Regions from separate parts of the Streptomyces sp. NPDC020958 genome, predicted to be linked through region 3. Evidence: riboswitches for the same ligand, from Rfam matches in the RefSeq annotation. Region 3 holds a riboswitch; each other region holds the start of a gene.

Region 1 (4,923 bases), 820 kb from region 3:
GAGGACACAGTGGTGCCTTCCTGAGGTCCGTGAGAGGGCGCGCCGGACGGGAGGGGCGCGGCGGAGGAAAGTCAGGAGCAACAGAGCGCGCCGGCCACGCGCAGCAGGTCGATGTGCGGCCGGGCGTGCAGGACGGTACGGCGGCTGGGACTGGCGACACGTGTCATGTCCCGTACCTCCTCGGCCTGCTTCGCGTACATCTCGTCGTGAGTCACAACAGCCGGGCGTCCGTGGGTGTTCCCGGGCTGCGCACCAGCAGGGTGCGGCCGCGCAGGCGCTCGGTGAAGCCGATCGACTCGTAGAGCCGGATGGCGGTCGCGTTGTCGGGGGCCGCGTGCAGGAACGGGGTCTCGCCGCGCTCCCTGATCCCCGCGGCGACCGCGCGGACGAGGCGGGTGGCCAGGCCCCGGCCCCGGTGCTCCGGGTTGGTGCAGACGGCGCTGATCTCGGTCCAGCCGGGCAGCCGCAACCTCTCCCCGGCCATGGCGATGAGCCGGCCCCGGTACCGGATGCCGAGATAGCTGCCCATCTCGACGGTCCGGGTGCGGAACGGGCCGGGTTGGGTGCGGGCGACCAGGTCCAGCATCTCGGGCACGTCGGCCGGGCCGAGCCGTACCGCCTCCGGGGCGGGCTCGGCCCGCAGCGCGGTGGCCACGAACTGGACGCCCCGGCCGCCGCCGACCACCTCCCAGCCGGGCGGTGCCTGCTCGACCGGCTTGATCTTCACGGTCGTTCCGGGGCCGACGAGCGTGAGCAGGTCGGTCCAGGCGGCGGGGTCGGCGGCGTCGGCGAGGGCCGCGTAGGCGTAGACGTCGTCGGGGTAGCGGGCGGCCGCGCCGACCCGCTCGGCGAAGTGGGCGTGCGGGCCGGTGAGGGCGGACCAGACGGCGTTGTCGAGCGGTGCGGTGTCGGGTGCGAGGGGGGCTCCGCCTCCGCGGAAGCCGGTCTGGACGGTCACGGAGGCGGGGTCCTTTCCCGGTAAGCCGGCGGGCGTGCTGGTGCGGGCGGTCACGAGTTGTCGAGCGGCAGTCCGGGCGGGTTGACCTCGGACTTGGCGACGGCCTCGTCGGAGAGGTTGTAGGCCTTGAGCCACTGCGCGTACTGACCGTTCTTGATCAGGTGGTTGATGGCGTCCGCGAGGGGCTTGGCGAGGCCGCTGTCCTTCTTCGCGGTGGCCGCGATCAGGCCCTGGAGGCCGGCGCCGGCGCCGGAGAAGGTGCCCGCGGTGCGGGTGGCGTTGGGCTTACCGGCGGTCTGCTTGTTGTGGTAGGCGAAGCCGGGGTTGGGGCCGAAGGAGGCGTCGATCTTTCCGCTGTCGAGCGCCAGGAAGGTGCTGTTGCTGTCCTGGAAGTGCTTGACGGTGACCTTCTTGCCCTCCTTGGCGAGCTTCGCCTGCCACTCCAGGAGGATCTTCTCCTGGTTGGTGCCGGAGCCGACGGCGATCGTCTTGCCGGCGAGGTTCTCGTAGTTGCCGTCGAAGTTCCAGGTGCTCTTCTTCGGCACGAGGAAGGCGAGGTTGTCCTGCCGGTAGGACGCGAACTCGTACTTCTTCTTGCGCTCCTCGGTGTCGGTGACGTTGGAGAAGGCCACGTCGACCTTGCCGCTGTCGATGCCGACGAAGAGGTTCTCCCAGGTGGAGTTCTGGACCTCGGGCTTGAGTCCGAGGACCGCGGCGACCAGGCGGCCGAGGTCAGGCTCGGAGCCGGTCAGGGTCTTCTGGTCGCTTCCGGTGAAGGCCAGGGGCGGGAAGCCGGCGGGCAGGGCGCCGATGCCGATCTTCAGGGTGCCGCTCTTCTTGACCGCGGCGGGCAGTTCGGCGCTGACGGACTTGACCTCGGAGACCTTGATGGTGGTCTGGGTGGCGGCGCCGTTGGAGACCTGGCCCACGACGACCTCGCCGGACTTGGCGTTGTCGGTGGTGGTGGCCGCGTCGCTGTCGCCCCCGCAGGCGGCGAGCCCGGTGGCGAGGGAGGCGACGGCGGTGGCCGCGGTGATGCCTCTGATCAGGCTGCGTCGGGTGAAGTGGGTAGACATGGCCGTTCCTTGTCGGTGCCGGTGATGAGGGTGAGGGCGTGGGGGGAGGTCTGTGGTGCGGCGGTTCAGAGGACCTTGCTGAGGAAGTCCCTGGTCCGCTCGTGCCGCGGCTTGTCGAGGACCTCGGAGGGCGGCCCCTGCTCGACGATCCTGCCGCCGTCGATGAAGACCACCCGGTCGGCGATCTCGCGGGCGAAGCCGATCTCGTGGGTGACGATGACGAGGGTGGTGCCGCTGGTGGCCAGGTCCTTGATGACGGAGAGGACCTCCCCGACCAGCTCGGGGTCGAGGGCGGAGGTGGGCTCGTCGAAGAGGATGACGCCGGGACGCAGGGCGAGGGCGCGGGCGATGGCGACGCGCTGCTGCTGGCCGCCGGACAGCTGCCGCGGGTAGGCGCCGACGCGTTCGCCGAGGCCGACGCGTTCGAGCAGTTCCTTGGCCAGCGCCTGGGCCTCGGGCTTGGTCAGCTTCCCGGTGGCGACGGGGGCGGCGGCCACGTTGTCCAGCACGGTCAGGTGCGGGAAGAGGTTGAAGTTCTGGAAGACGAAGCCGATCCGGCCGCGCTGGGCCAGGATGGCGCGCTCGCTCAGCTCCTTGAGCCTCTCGCCCTGCCGTTTCACCCCGATCAGCTCGTCGTTGATGCTGACGTAGCCGATCTCGGGCTTCTCCAGGTGGTTGATGACCCTCAGGAGCGTGGACTTGCCGGATCCGGACGGGCCGAGGATGACGGTGACCTCGCCGGGGCGGATGGTCAGGTCGACGCCGTCGAGGACGCGGTGGGCGCCGTACCACTTGTGGACGTCGTGGATCTCCAGGGCGGCGGGGACCGTCTGCACGGTGTCGGTGATGCTCATACGGCGGCCTCCCGGCGGATGCGGGCGCGCAGGTCGGTCAGGCCGGCCCGCAGTTTCTGCACGGGGGTCGGCGGCAGCGAGCGGGTGGCGCCCCGGGCGTAGTACCGCTCGACGTAGAACTGGATCACGGAGACGACGCTGGTGAGGATCAGGTACCAGACGGTGACCACCAGCAGCAGCGGCACGATGTCGCCGGGGTAGGTGGAGCCCATGCTCTGGGCGGTGCCGAAGAGGTCGAGCAGGGAGACGTAGAAGACCAGCGAGGTGCTCTTGATGAGGCCGATGAGCTGGTTGACGTAGTTCGGGATGATCGACCTGAGCGCCTGCGGGAAGACGATCCTCCGGAACTGGTAGCCCTTGGGCAGTCCGAGCGCGGCGGCCGCCTCGTGCTGGCCCTGGTCCACCGAGAGGATGCCGCCGCGGACCACCTCGGCCGCGTAGGCCGCCTCGTTGAGGCTGAGGCCGATGACGGCGATGACCATGTCGGTGGCGAGCTTCGACTCGTCGAAGGAGAAGAAGGCCGGCCCGAAGGGGACGCCGACGCTCAACGTCTTGTAGAGGGCGCTGAAGTTGTAGAGGAAGAGCAGGACGACGATGAGCGGTATGGAGCGCAGCGCCCACACGTAGGTCCAGCTGACCGCGCGCAGCACCGGGCTCTTGGAGAGCCGGGCCAGCGCGAGCAGGACGCCGCCGAGGAGGCCCAGCACCGCGCTGTAGGCGGTGACTTCGAGGGTGATGACCAGCCCGTCGAGGATGGTCGGCCGCAGGAACCAGTAGCCCCAGCGGTCCCACTGGTAGAAGGGGTTGGTCACCAGTCCGTGGACGAACTGGGCGACCAGGACCAGGACGACGGCGGTGGCGATCCACCGTCCTGGCTTGCGCAGTGGCAGAACACGCTGTGCTGTAAGGGGCTTTGACGGTTCGTCGGCGGCGGACGGCGCCTCGGGGGCGAGGGTGGCGCCTGGGGGTTCACTCATGGCGGGCTCCGGCGGAGTCGGACACCCCGGATGCCACGGCCGGGTACGCGGCACCGGGCCGTGTTCGGGCACGGCACGGGGCACGGGGGCGCGCGGGACACGGGGGCTGGGCGGACGGCGTCACACCGGACGGCCGGTGCTTTCGTCAGGAACGCTGAGGCGCGAAGCTGCGGGACTGGGCGGAAAGGCCTGGTCAGACCCGACAGCGGGCACAGCCCGGTGCGGTACACGCGCTACACAGGGCGCTGTTGACACGGAGCAGGTCGACGGCGCGGTCGGCGACGAGCGGGCTCGGGTACGGCTGTACGCAGCCCTGGGCGCGGCGCGGGGCCGTGCTGGAAGCTGCGTACATGTCCGTCACCTGTCACTTGGTGGCCCGTGGGCCGCGCGCTTACCGAACGTCGTCATTCGGTCGGGTCGTCACCTGGGGCACCCCACCGCGGTGCGAGGGTTGCCGGTCAGCTAGCCAGGGCTTGATGCTGACGCTCTTGACCGTTCTGGTCCGTAAGTTAGGCAGCCGCCCGAACGAATGTCAACGCCTGTCCAGTTGGCGGGACGGTTCAGGCCGCTCTCACCTGCGGGAAGCGTCCGCCGCATGCCCGGCCCAGTCCAGGATCTGGACGGCCGCGCCGGCGGCTTCCAGTCCCTGGCAACGGCCGTGGTGGCGGCGGGCGATGCCGTCGAGGTCGAGGTGGGCGCCGAAGGCCGGGTGCGCGGCCAGCCGCCGGGCGTAGGCCCACAGCACCGGGTGGTCGGCGATGCGGTGCACGGCGGAGGCGTCCAGGTGGTTGCGGTGCACGGTGTCCAGCTGCACCAGGGTCACCCACAACTCGACGTCGGCTGCGGTCAGTCGACCGCCGACCAGGAACTCGACGCCGGTCAGCCGGTGTTCCAGCTCGCCCAGCGCGGCGAGCAGGGTCTCCAGCGCCCGCGGGTCGCCGCCCTCCTGCCCGGCGCGCTGCGCGGCCTGTTCGACGTCCTCGGCGCACAGCCGCTCGACGGCCTCGATCTCGGCCTCGGCACCGCACGGGTACAGGCGCGTGACGCCGTCGCCGAAG
Region 2 (4,923 bases), on a different contig from region 3:
GAGGGACGCCTCCATCCGCTCCATGTCGGTGGCGAAGTACGCCGAGATGTAGCCCTTGTCGAAGCGCATACCCTCGGTGAGCTCCAGCTCCAGACCGAAGGTCTGGGACTCCTCGACGGTGATGACGCCTTCCTTGCCGACCTTGTCCATCGCCTCGGCGATGAGCTCGCCGATCTGGGTGTCGGCGGCGGAGATGGAGGCCGTGGAGGCGATCTGCTCCTTCGTCTCGACATCCTTGGCCTGCTCGAGGAGGGCACCGGAGACGGCCTCGACGGCCTTCTCGATACCGCGCTTGAGGGCCATCGGGTTGGCGCCGGCGGCTACGTTGCGCAGACCCTCCTTGACCAGGGCCTGGGCGAGAACGGTCGCGGTGGTCGTACCGTCACCGGCGACGTCGTCCGTCTTCTTGGCGACTTCCTTGACCAGCTCGGCGCCAATCTTCTCGTACGGGTCCTCGAGCTCGATCTCCTTGGCGATGGAGACACCATCGTTGGTGATCGTGGGGGCGCCCCACTTCTTCTCGAGGACGACGTTGCGGCCCTTGGGGCCGAGCGTCACCTTGACGGCGTCCGCGAGCTGGTTCATGCCGCGCTCGAGGCCGCGCCGCGCCTCCTCGTCGAACGCGATGATCTTGGCCATGTGAAGTGGTCCCTCCAGGACTGGGGGTGAGTCTTCGAGGACCGCGCCCGCGCCCGCGACGGACGGCTCGCCGACCCGTGGGTTCCTTGCCCCACCCGGCCTGCGGGCCTCACCGACCCGGTCCTTCTTTGTCACTCTCACCTTCAGAGTGCTAACGCAATGATTAGCACTCGGCCTAGGCGAGTGCAAGCGCCTCCCGGGTATCGGGCGGCGCGCTCAGCCGCCCGCGAACACCCGGGCGGCGCCCTCCGGGGCCCGGACCGGCGCCCTCCGGGACACGGCGAAGGGCCCGCCCCCTGACGGGAGCGGGCCCTTCCTCGTGTGTGCCGTTTCAGGCGGTGACGCGAACCATGTCGGCCTGCGGGCCCTTCTGACCCTGCGAGATCTCGAACTCGACCCGCTGGCCCTCTTCCAGGGTGCGGTAGCCGTCCATCTGAATCGCGCTGTAGTGGACGAACACGTCCGCACCACCGTCGACCGCGATGAAGCCGTACCCCTTCTCCGCGTTGAACCATTTGACGGTGCCCTGAGCCATGCCTAACTCCCCTATTACTGGCCCTTGCACAGATCCACACTTCGCGGATCCGGGTCAGACCTCACCCCCCATTGGTTGGGGGCGTGCGCCGGAACGCGTCGACCGCGGCTGAATGTATCTGTCCAACTGCCGTCTGCAACAGGTCAATCGGACGAGAATTCTGGGCGGGAAGGGTCCGGAATGTAGCGAGAATTCGGTTGAATTCAGGGCAAGTCGGGCCCCATAAAAGCCACGAAAGCCGCATATGACCGGCACACTTTGGCTACTTCTTGGCAGGCCAGCGGTATCCAATAACAGGGCCCGCGCCCCGGTGATCGGGACCGTGTTCCCCAACTGTACCGCGCTCAACCACACAGAATTGCCCCCTCCGCTTCTCTCGCGGAGGGGGCAATCCCATTCACAACCCGTGATTCCTGTTACCGAAGGTAATGTTCGGTCATTCGGCCATCACGTCAGGCGGGTCGGCGGCTCAGCCACCGGCGACGGCCGGGATGATGGAGACGCCGGCGCCGTCCGGCGTGACCGTCTCCAGGCCCTGCTCGAATCGCACGTCGTCGTCATTGACGTACACATTGACGAACCGGCGCAGCTTGCCCTGGTCGTCGAGAACGCGGGCGGCGATCCCGGTGTGGTTCTTCTCCAGGTCGGCGATGACCTCGCCGAGGTTGGCGCCTTCCGCGGCGACCTCGGCCCGGCCGCCGGTGTAGGTACGCAGGATGGTGGGGATGCGAACGGTGACGCTCACTGTCTAGACCTCCGGTCCGGGCAACGCCCTGGTTCTGTGCGGTCGGCTCAGGCGAGCCCGGCCTCGTGGAAAGACTCGAGATTCGGGCGGATGGTCGCGGTGAGTCCCGTACCCGCGACCGCGTCCAGTGTCTTCAGTCCGTCACCCGTGTTGAGGACGACGATCGACTTCGCCGGATCGATGAGCCCGTTCTCGATGAGCTTCCTGGTGACGCCGACCGTCACCCCGCCCGCGGTCTCCGCGAAGATGCCCTCGGTCCGCGCGAGCAGCTTGATGGCGTCGACGACCTGCTCGTCGTCGACGTCCTCCACCGCGCCGCCGGTGCGCCGCGCGATGTCGAGGACGTACGGGCCGTCGGCCGGGTTGCCGATGGCGAGGGACTTGGCGATGGTGTTCGGCTTCTGCGGCCGGACCACGTCGTGACCCGCCTTGTAGGCGGTCGACACCGGCGAGCAGCCCTCCGCCTGCGCACCGAAGATCTTGTACGGCTTGTCCTCGACGAGCCCGAGCTTGATCAGCTCCTGCAGCCCCTTGTCGATCTTCGTGAGCTGGGAGCCGGAGGCGATCGGGACGACCAGCTGGTCCGGGAGCCGCCAGCCGAGCTGCTCGCAGATCTCGTACGCGAGCGTCTTGGAGCCCTCGGCGTAGTACGGCCGCAGGTTGACGTTGACGAAGCCCCAGCCCTCGCCGGCCGGGTCGCCGATCAGCTCGGAGCAGAAACGGTTCACGTCGTCGTAGTTGCCCTCGATGCCGACGAGCTCGCCGCCGTAGATCGCGGCCATGACGACCTTGCCCTGCTCCAGGTCGTGCGGGATGAACACGCAGGAGCGGAAGCCGGCCCGGGCCGCGGCGGCGCCGACGGCACCGGCCAGGTTGCCGGTGGAGGAGCAGGAGAGCGTGGTGTAGCCGAAGGCACGGGCGGCCTCGACGGCCTGGGCGACGACGCGGTCCTTGAAGGAGTGCGTCGGGTTGCCCGAGTCGTCCTTCACGTACAGCCCGCCGGTGACGCCGAGCTCCTTGGCCAGGTTGTCGGCCTGGACGAGCTTGGTCCAGCCCGGGTTGATGTTCGGCTTGGTCGCCACGTCCGCGGGGACGGGCAGCAGCGGCGCGTAGCGCCAGATGTTCGCGGGTCCCGCCTCGATCCGCTTGCGGAGCTCCTCGGTGTCGTAGCCCGAGAAGTCGTACGCGATCTCCAGCGGGCCGAAACACTCCTCGCAGGCGAACACCGGGCCGAGCGGCACGCGGTGGCCGCACTCGCGGCAGGACAGCGCGGCGGCGGGGCCGAGGTCCACGGTCTTCGGGGAAGCGGTTGCAACAGTCTGCGCAGCCATGTGAGGCGAGGCCCTTTCTCCTCATCTTCCTCACGGCGCATCTCGCCGTGAGACGGATTTGGCACCTTCCCTAGCCGGGAGCCTCGCTGTGAACACGAGACCGGCTGGAGGGTTGCCGGGGCTTCATCGGGCCGTTTCCCTCTGCCCCTCTGGATGAGCTGTATTCGGTTGTCAACGCACGGTGACCCCAGGACATGCGATGGTCACGCGCGTTGTTCAAGACTGTAACCGAAGGCCAGGACAGTTGAGATAGTCGTCCGTACCGCGAGATGGATCACACCCCGCAGTGTGACCGTGACAGTGAGGAGCCGCTGACTGTGCTGGAAGAAGCCGAGCGCTGGCTGGCCACCCGCTCCTGGTCCGTGACCGACCGTCCGCTGCACCGGATACTCGCCGCCAAGCAGCGCACCGGTCAGTCCGTCTCCGTCGTGCTGCCCGCGCTCAACGAGGAGGAGACGGTCGGCGACATCGTCGCGGTCATCCGTCACGACCTGATGCGGCAGGTGCCGCTCGTCGACGAGATCGTGGTCGTCGACTCGGGCTCCACCGACCGCACGGCGGCGGTGGCCGCGGCGGCGGGCGCCCGGGTCGTCCACCGTGACACGATCCTCCCCCGCATCCCCGCCGTCCCCGGCAAGGGCGAGGTCCTGTGGCGCTCCCTGCTCGTCACCGGCGGGGACGTCATCTGCTTCGTCGACGCCGACCTGAAGGACTTCTCCTCCGACTTCGTCACCGGCATCGTCGGCCCGCTGCTGACCGACCCGGACGTGCACCTGGTCAAGGCGATGTACGACCGCCCGCTCGCCGGCGCGGCGGGCCAGGGCGGCCGGGTCACCGAGCTGATGGCCCGCCCCCTGCTGAACATGCACTGGCCGCAGCTGGCCGGGTTCGTGCAGCCGCTCGGCGGCGAGTACGCGGCCCGCCGCACCCTGCTGGAGCAGCTCCCCTTCCCGGTCGGCTACGGCGTGGAGCTGGGCATGCTGGTGGACGCCCTGCACCTGGTCGGCCTGGACGCGCTCGCCCAGGTGGACGTCGGGGTGCGCAAGCACCGCCACCAGGACGGCCAGGCCCTCGGCCGGATGTCCGCCGCGATCTACCGCACGGCCCAGCTGCGGCTGGCCCGCGGCCATCTGATCCGCCCGTCCCTGACCCAGTTCGAACGCGGCGAGGACGGCTTCGAACCCCGCACCTACTCCGTGGACACGGAGGAACGCCCGCCGATGGTGGAGATCGCGGAGTACGCCGACCGCCGGGTGGCCTGACCTGGTACACGTTCGCCCGTCGGGCGTGGCCGTACGTTTGAGCGTTTACAAGCCGGGCTAGGTTGAGGCGTATGGCTTCCCCCATGGCTTCCACCGGCAGTGCAGAGGTGCTGGTCGCGTCCAACCGCGGCCCGGTTTCGTACGAGGTGCACCCTGACGACGCGGACCGCGCCCTGCGTGCCAAACGCGGCGGCGGCGGGCTGGTCTCGGGGCTCTCGGCCATCGGGCCGGACGCGAACGCGGTGTGGGTGTGCGCCGCGCTGAGCGACGGTGACCGCGAGGCGGTCCGGCGGGCCGGGGGCGGCCTGCTGCCGGAGGCGGACACCGGGGGCCAGCGGGTCCGGATGCTCGACATCGAACCGGGCGTGTTCTCGGACGCGTACAACGGCATCGCGAACTCGGTGCTGTGGT
Region 3 (4,923 bases):
GTGCGCCAGGACGCTGCTGGCCGGCCGGGTGCCGGTCGGGAAGACGGTGTCGGCGATCTGCTTGCGGTCGACCGTGACCTGGAGTGCCTGCCGCACCCTGGCGTCCTTCAGCAGGGGACTGGCGTTGTTGAGGCCCAGACCGAACACCACCCCGGGGTTGGCCCGGCGGGCGAGCGTGACCTGGCCGCCCTTGAGCGCTGCCTCGTTGGCCCTGCCGACGCTGCTGATCGCGTCGACCTGCCCGGACTGGAGGCTGCCGGCGCGTACGCCTGCCTCCGGCACCACCTTGAAGACCAGCTTGTCCAGGTAGGCCTCGCCCTTTTTGGCCCACAGACTGGATCCCCAGGCGTACCCGGTCCGCCTGGCCAGGGTGATCGACTGGTTCTGCACGTAGCCCTTCAGCACGAACGGCCCGGATCCCACCACCCCGTCACTGCACTTCTGCTGCGGGGTGCGGTGCACGCTCGCGGACGACTCGATGCCCAGTGAGTGGGTCGAAGTCGCCTGCAGGAACTGCGCGTTGGGCTGTGCGAAGGTCACCTGCACGGTGAGCGGGTCGACCGCGGTGGTGCTCTTGACACCGTTGAGGTAACCCTGGGCCAGGGTGCCCAGGGCGCCGAGCTTCGGCACCGCGTCGAAGTTGTCCTTGACCACCTGCGCGGTCAGCTTCGACCCGTCGCTGAAGGTGACGCCCGAGCGCAGGTGGAACGTGAACCGGGTGGCGTCGGAGTTGATGTCCCAGCTCCTGGCCAGCCACGGCACGATCTTGCCCGTCTTCGGGTCCTGGTCGGTCAGCGAGTCCACGATCTGACGGACCGAGTAGATGGTGTCGTTGCTGCCGACCTGCTGCGGATCCACGCAGCCGGAGTCGGAACCCACCGCGAAGGTCAGGGTGCCGCCGGACTTAGGCCGGCTGCTCGCGCCGCCGGAACCGCCGTCGCCCGAACCACAGGCGGTCAGCAGCACGCTGGTGGTCAGCAGGGCGGCCAGCGGCGCCCAACGGGATGATCTGAATACCGGAAGTGCGGTCACGGAGGGTTTTCTCCTACTCGTGTCACCTGGCACCGGGTGACAGGCGTCGGGAGCGCGGCACGCCGTGCGGGGACGGACGTGCGACCCGGCCGGTCGGCACCGGCGGGGGAAAGCGCTGATCAGGCGGTGGTCAGGAAGACGCCAGCGGGCGCGGTGGCGGGAGAGCGGGCAGCGGACCGTCAAGCGGGAGCCGGGAGCCGGGAGCCGGGAGCCGGGAGCCGGGAGCCGGGAGCCGGGAGCCGGGAGCCGGGAGCCGGGAGGCCGTGCCCGGCGGCGGTCCCGGTCGGCGCGGTGGCCGGTCAGGGGGCTCGTCGGCGACGGCTTGTCAGCGGACCGGGGGCCTGCTCGTCAGCGACAACTGGTCGTGCGACAGAGGCAGCTGGTCGAGCGCTTGAGGTCGATGTGGCGTCGGCGGGAGAGACGGGAGAACGGCATGGCACCGGCGCAGGAGGCGACCGCCGCGTGATCGCTGTGCATACCGGTCCCTCCCCGTCTCCGGCCCCGCCACCGGGGCCACGCGCTTGCGGTGATCGTCGGTGATCCCGCCGGGCTTTCACCTGGAGCACCCCACCGCGCGGGAGGGTTGCCGGTCAGCGAGCCAGGGCTTGACGCTGACACTCAATGCCGATCGAGATGCTACGGAGCCGACTTGTCGAACGTCAATGCCACACAGGGGCGTTCGGCGCGCGAGGCCGGAACGTCTCACCTGCCGGGACACGTCCGGCCATCCGACCGGGCGGCCCCTCCGTCCGGTTCAGGACCCGCCGCGTTCGCGGGGGATCTTCTGCCCGGCCTCGACCGCCACCGGCAGCCGGTTCTCGGCCGGCGGCAGCGGGCAGGTGGCCAGGTCCGTGTAGGCGCACGGCAGGTTCGCGGCACGGTTGAAGTCCAGCACCACCGTGCCGTCGGCGGCGGGCGGTTCGACCGTCAGGACCCGGTTGGCGGCGTAGGTGGTGACCCCGGAGGTCGCGTCGGTGAACAGCACCGTCAGCCCGCCGGGATCGCGGCCGGGGAACGCGGTCAGGGACAGCTGCCGCCCGGCCAGCTCGAACTCGATCCGCCCCGGCGCGTCGTAGACGTGCTCGAGGCCCTCGACCGCGGCGCCCACGGTGGTCGGCCGCGGCTCGTCGAAGGGGACGTAGTGGCCGGTCACTGCCCAGCGCGGGTCGGGTGCGTAGGCGGGGGTGCCGGTGAAGGCGGTGCGCAGCGGCGCGTCCGGGTGCCGGGGGCGCACGATGTCGTTCCCGCCGCGCTTGGCTACCTCGATGACGGCGTCGCCCCAGACCGCGTCGACGCCCCCGCGCTCCGGAAGCACGCCGAAGCGGTGTTCTCCCCGCACCGGCGTCCCGCCGACGACCAGTTCCTCTCCGTCGTCCAGGGTGACCACCACCCCGTCGGGGCCGGTGCGCCAGGCACCGGGCGCGTCGGGGAAGCGCTGTGGCCGGTCGTCCAGCCAGTGCAGGGCGGTGATCGCCAGAAAACCGTGCGGGTCGGCCAGCCGGGCCTCCTGGGCGCGGTACCAGTCCAGCCAGTCCTCGGTGAACGCCCGCAGGTCCGTCGTGGTGGCCTCGGTGGTCATGGGGTCTCCTTCGTGGGTCGGGTTCGTCGACGGGGAAGTCGAGGAGACGGCGGCGTGGGCCACGTCCGCGGGGCAGGCGGCGTCACGGCGACCGGACCGGTCAGGGCGGGTTCGCAGCTCGGGTGACGCGGGCCGGGCAGGGGTCAGCGGCGCGGAAGAGGACAGACGGCCGAGCAGGTGCGGCAGAAGTCCACATGCCGACGGGTGACCAGCCGCACGGCGGAACGCACACCCCTGGGTGCCGCTCCGAGTCCGCGCATCAGGGGCCTCCACCCGTCCGAAACAGATCGGTTCACCGTACGTCGGCCGCCCCGGCGGATGTCAAGAACACCTGGCACGTCCGCATCCGCCGAGCCGTCGTTCGGGCATGGCCGTGGGCGGTGGGGGTAAGCGCGTCCTAGCGGGACCAGGAACCGGTGCCGACGAGGCCGGACGACCGGGAGGGGCGCATGAGGGGAACGACGACCGTGCAGGCCGCCGGGCAGAGGGCGGATGTTCCGGAGATCGCGACCCCTGCCGAGGTCGCACCGAAGGACGCGCGGGAGCTGCCGGAGGTGTTCTTCGACCGCCTGGCGCAGCCGGCGGAAGGCACTCCCGAATACCGGTACGCGCGCGACACGCTGATCGAGATGAACATGTCCCTGGTGCGGTTCGCGGCCGCCCGGTTCCGCAGCCGCGGGCCGGAAGCCCGCGTCCAGCCGGCGCGCGCCGACGAGGACGGCGAGTCCCCGTCGGCGGACTTCATAGGCGACGAGGACGCCGCACTCGGCCCGGTCGGGGACTTCCACGCCCTCGCCCTGATGATCGCCGAACGTCTCGGTGTCTCCCAGATGCACGTGTCCCGTCTGCTCGCCCGTCTGCGCGAAGGCCTGCTGCCCGCCGCCTGAAGCGCGGCACCGGTCTCATGCCTCTCTCGCAGGCCGGCTCCCCCGGAGACGTTGGCCACAGGCAGAGACGGTGATTCGGGGGTACCAGTACAAGAGAGGCCCCGGGCCCGACTGTTGCCATTTGACAACTATGGGCGTGAGGCAACAAAGTAACCGAGTCGCATTGCGCGGGAAGGAACTTGCGATGTTCTGGTGGGCGGAGGTCGCTCCGTGTGCTGGCCGCCCGAGCCCCGACGCTTCGACGCGATCGGTGGACTGGGAAGGCGTTCAGGCCGTCCGGCCCCCGGCACGCGGCTCGTCGCTGTGTATCTGCAGCGCCGCCGTGTCGCAGAACGCCTCCAGCCCCTCCAGCAGCGCGGTCCGCTTGGCGGCGGGCATCAGCTCCAGCACCGCTTGGAGCTCCTGCTCCCGGCGTGCGCGCAGGTCATCGAGGAAGACGCGGCCCCGGTCGCTGAGGTGCAGCCGTACCTCGCGCCGGTCGGCGGGGCTGACCACCCGCTCGACGAAGCCCGCGGCCACCAGCCGGTCGCAGAGCCGGCTGGTGGACGGGGGCGTGGAGGCGAGGGAGTCGGCGAGGGTACGCAGATTGATGCCGTCATGGTGCTCCAGCATCAGCAGCACGCGCATCTGGGACGGCGAAGCCGGCGCGGTCGAGGCCCGGCCCCACAAAACTTCCAGCAACTCCACTGCCGTCAAGGTCATACGTGCTACCTCGACGGGCTCGGGGCGGGGGCGGAAGACAGTCACCGTCACACTCTCGCAGGCACCTGGGACGTCTTTCAGCGTACTAGGTGCCGGTTCCTGCAACAGATGGTTCGGACGATGCGGCGTGACGCGGCACAATCAGCCCTGTCGTGTGTGCAAGGCTCGTGTGCGTCCGACGGAGGATGGGTGTATTTACGATCGTGAAGAGATTTGTGACCGCTGAACGCGCTCTGCGTACGGCGGCCCCCCATGAGCTGCTCGACGTCGTGCGCAGAGTGCTCGTACAGGAGTACGCCGCGACGTCCGTGGAGCTGCTGCTCGCCGACTACGGCCTGACCGTGCTGCAGCCGGTGTCCTCGCTGCCGAACACCGCGGAGCCGGTGTCGGTGCACAGCAGCCCCGTGGGCCGTGCCTTCGGGGCCCAGGAACCCCTCGTGGAGGCCGCTCCCGGGGGTGCCGTGCGCGTCCATCTGCCGGTCACCGTGCGTGGCGACCGATTGGGCGTGCTGTGCGTCACCCTGCCGGACGGGGAGGACGTGCCCGGCCTGCTGGGCGAGCTGGCGGAGATCGCCGAGGTGCTCGGCCACGAGGTGATCGTCGCGGAGCGTGACACGGACGTGTACCTGCGCGCACGACGCAAGGACCGGCTGACCCTGGCCGCCGAGATGCAGTGGCAGCTCCTGCCGGGCCGCTCCTGCGCGCGCCCCGAGTACGAACTGG

The links. A riboswitch is a leader RNA that binds a small molecule or an ion and turns the genes downstream of it on or off. The one in region 3 is predicted to bind S-adenosylmethionine.
Region 1: it holds a riboswitch for S-adenosylmethionine, as region 3 does, so the genes downstream of both, ACZ3KP_RS01300 (amino acid ABC transporter permease) here and ACZ3KP_RS04975 (putative leader peptide) in region 3, are expected to answer to the same signal.
Region 2: it holds a riboswitch for S-adenosylmethionine, as region 3 does, so the genes downstream of both, thrC (threonine synthase) here and ACZ3KP_RS04975 (putative leader peptide) in region 3, are expected to answer to the same signal.

What each region holds. Positions count from the first base shown of each region.
Region 1 is NZ_JBVHFU010000001.1:276,306-281,228, reverse strand. It holds gene ACZ3KP_RS01325 (LLM class flavin-dependent oxidoreductase) at 1-8, opposite strand, end outside; gene ACZ3KP_RS01320 (putative leader peptide) at 72-215, opposite strand; gene ACZ3KP_RS01315 (GNAT family N-acetyltransferase) at 212-958, opposite strand; gene ACZ3KP_RS01310 (ABC transporter substrate-binding protein) at 1,009-2,034, opposite strand; gene ACZ3KP_RS01305 (amino acid ABC transporter ATP-binding protein) at 2,100-2,888, opposite strand; gene ACZ3KP_RS01300 (amino acid ABC transporter permease) at 2,885-3,865, opposite strand; SAM riboswitch class IV at 4,248-4,359, opposite strand; gene ACZ3KP_RS01295 (glutathione S-transferase C-terminal domain-containing protein) at 4,437-4,923, opposite strand, start outside.
Region 2 is NZ_JBVHFU010000004.1:479,821-484,743, forward strand. It holds gene groL (chaperonin GroEL) at 1-639, opposite strand, end outside; gene ACZ3KP_RS16055 (cold-shock protein) at 971-1,174, opposite strand; gene ACZ3KP_RS16060 (MoaD/ThiS family protein) at 1,644-1,919, opposite strand; gene thrC (threonine synthase) at 1,967-3,250, opposite strand; SAM riboswitch class I at 3,269-3,410, opposite strand; gene ACZ3KP_RS16070 (glucosyl-3-phosphoglycerate synthase) at 3,568-4,512, shown strand; gene ACZ3KP_RS16075 (alpha,alpha-trehalose-phosphate synthase (UDP-forming)) at 4,596-4,923, shown strand, end outside.
Region 3 is NZ_JBVHFU010000001.1:1,097,689-1,102,611, forward strand. It holds gene ACZ3KP_RS04970 (ABC transporter substrate-binding protein) at 1-1,032, opposite strand, end outside; gene ACZ3KP_RS04975 (putative leader peptide) at 1,381-1,509, opposite strand; SAM riboswitch class IV at 1,545-1,658, opposite strand; gene ACZ3KP_RS04980 (DUF1684 domain-containing protein) at 1,787-2,611, opposite strand; gene ACZ3KP_RS04985 (hypothetical protein) at 3,061-3,498, shown strand; gene ACZ3KP_RS04990 (MarR family winged helix-turn-helix transcriptional regulator) at 3,766-4,200, opposite strand; gene ACZ3KP_RS04995 (PP2C family protein-serine/threonine phosphatase) at 4,386-4,923, shown strand, end outside.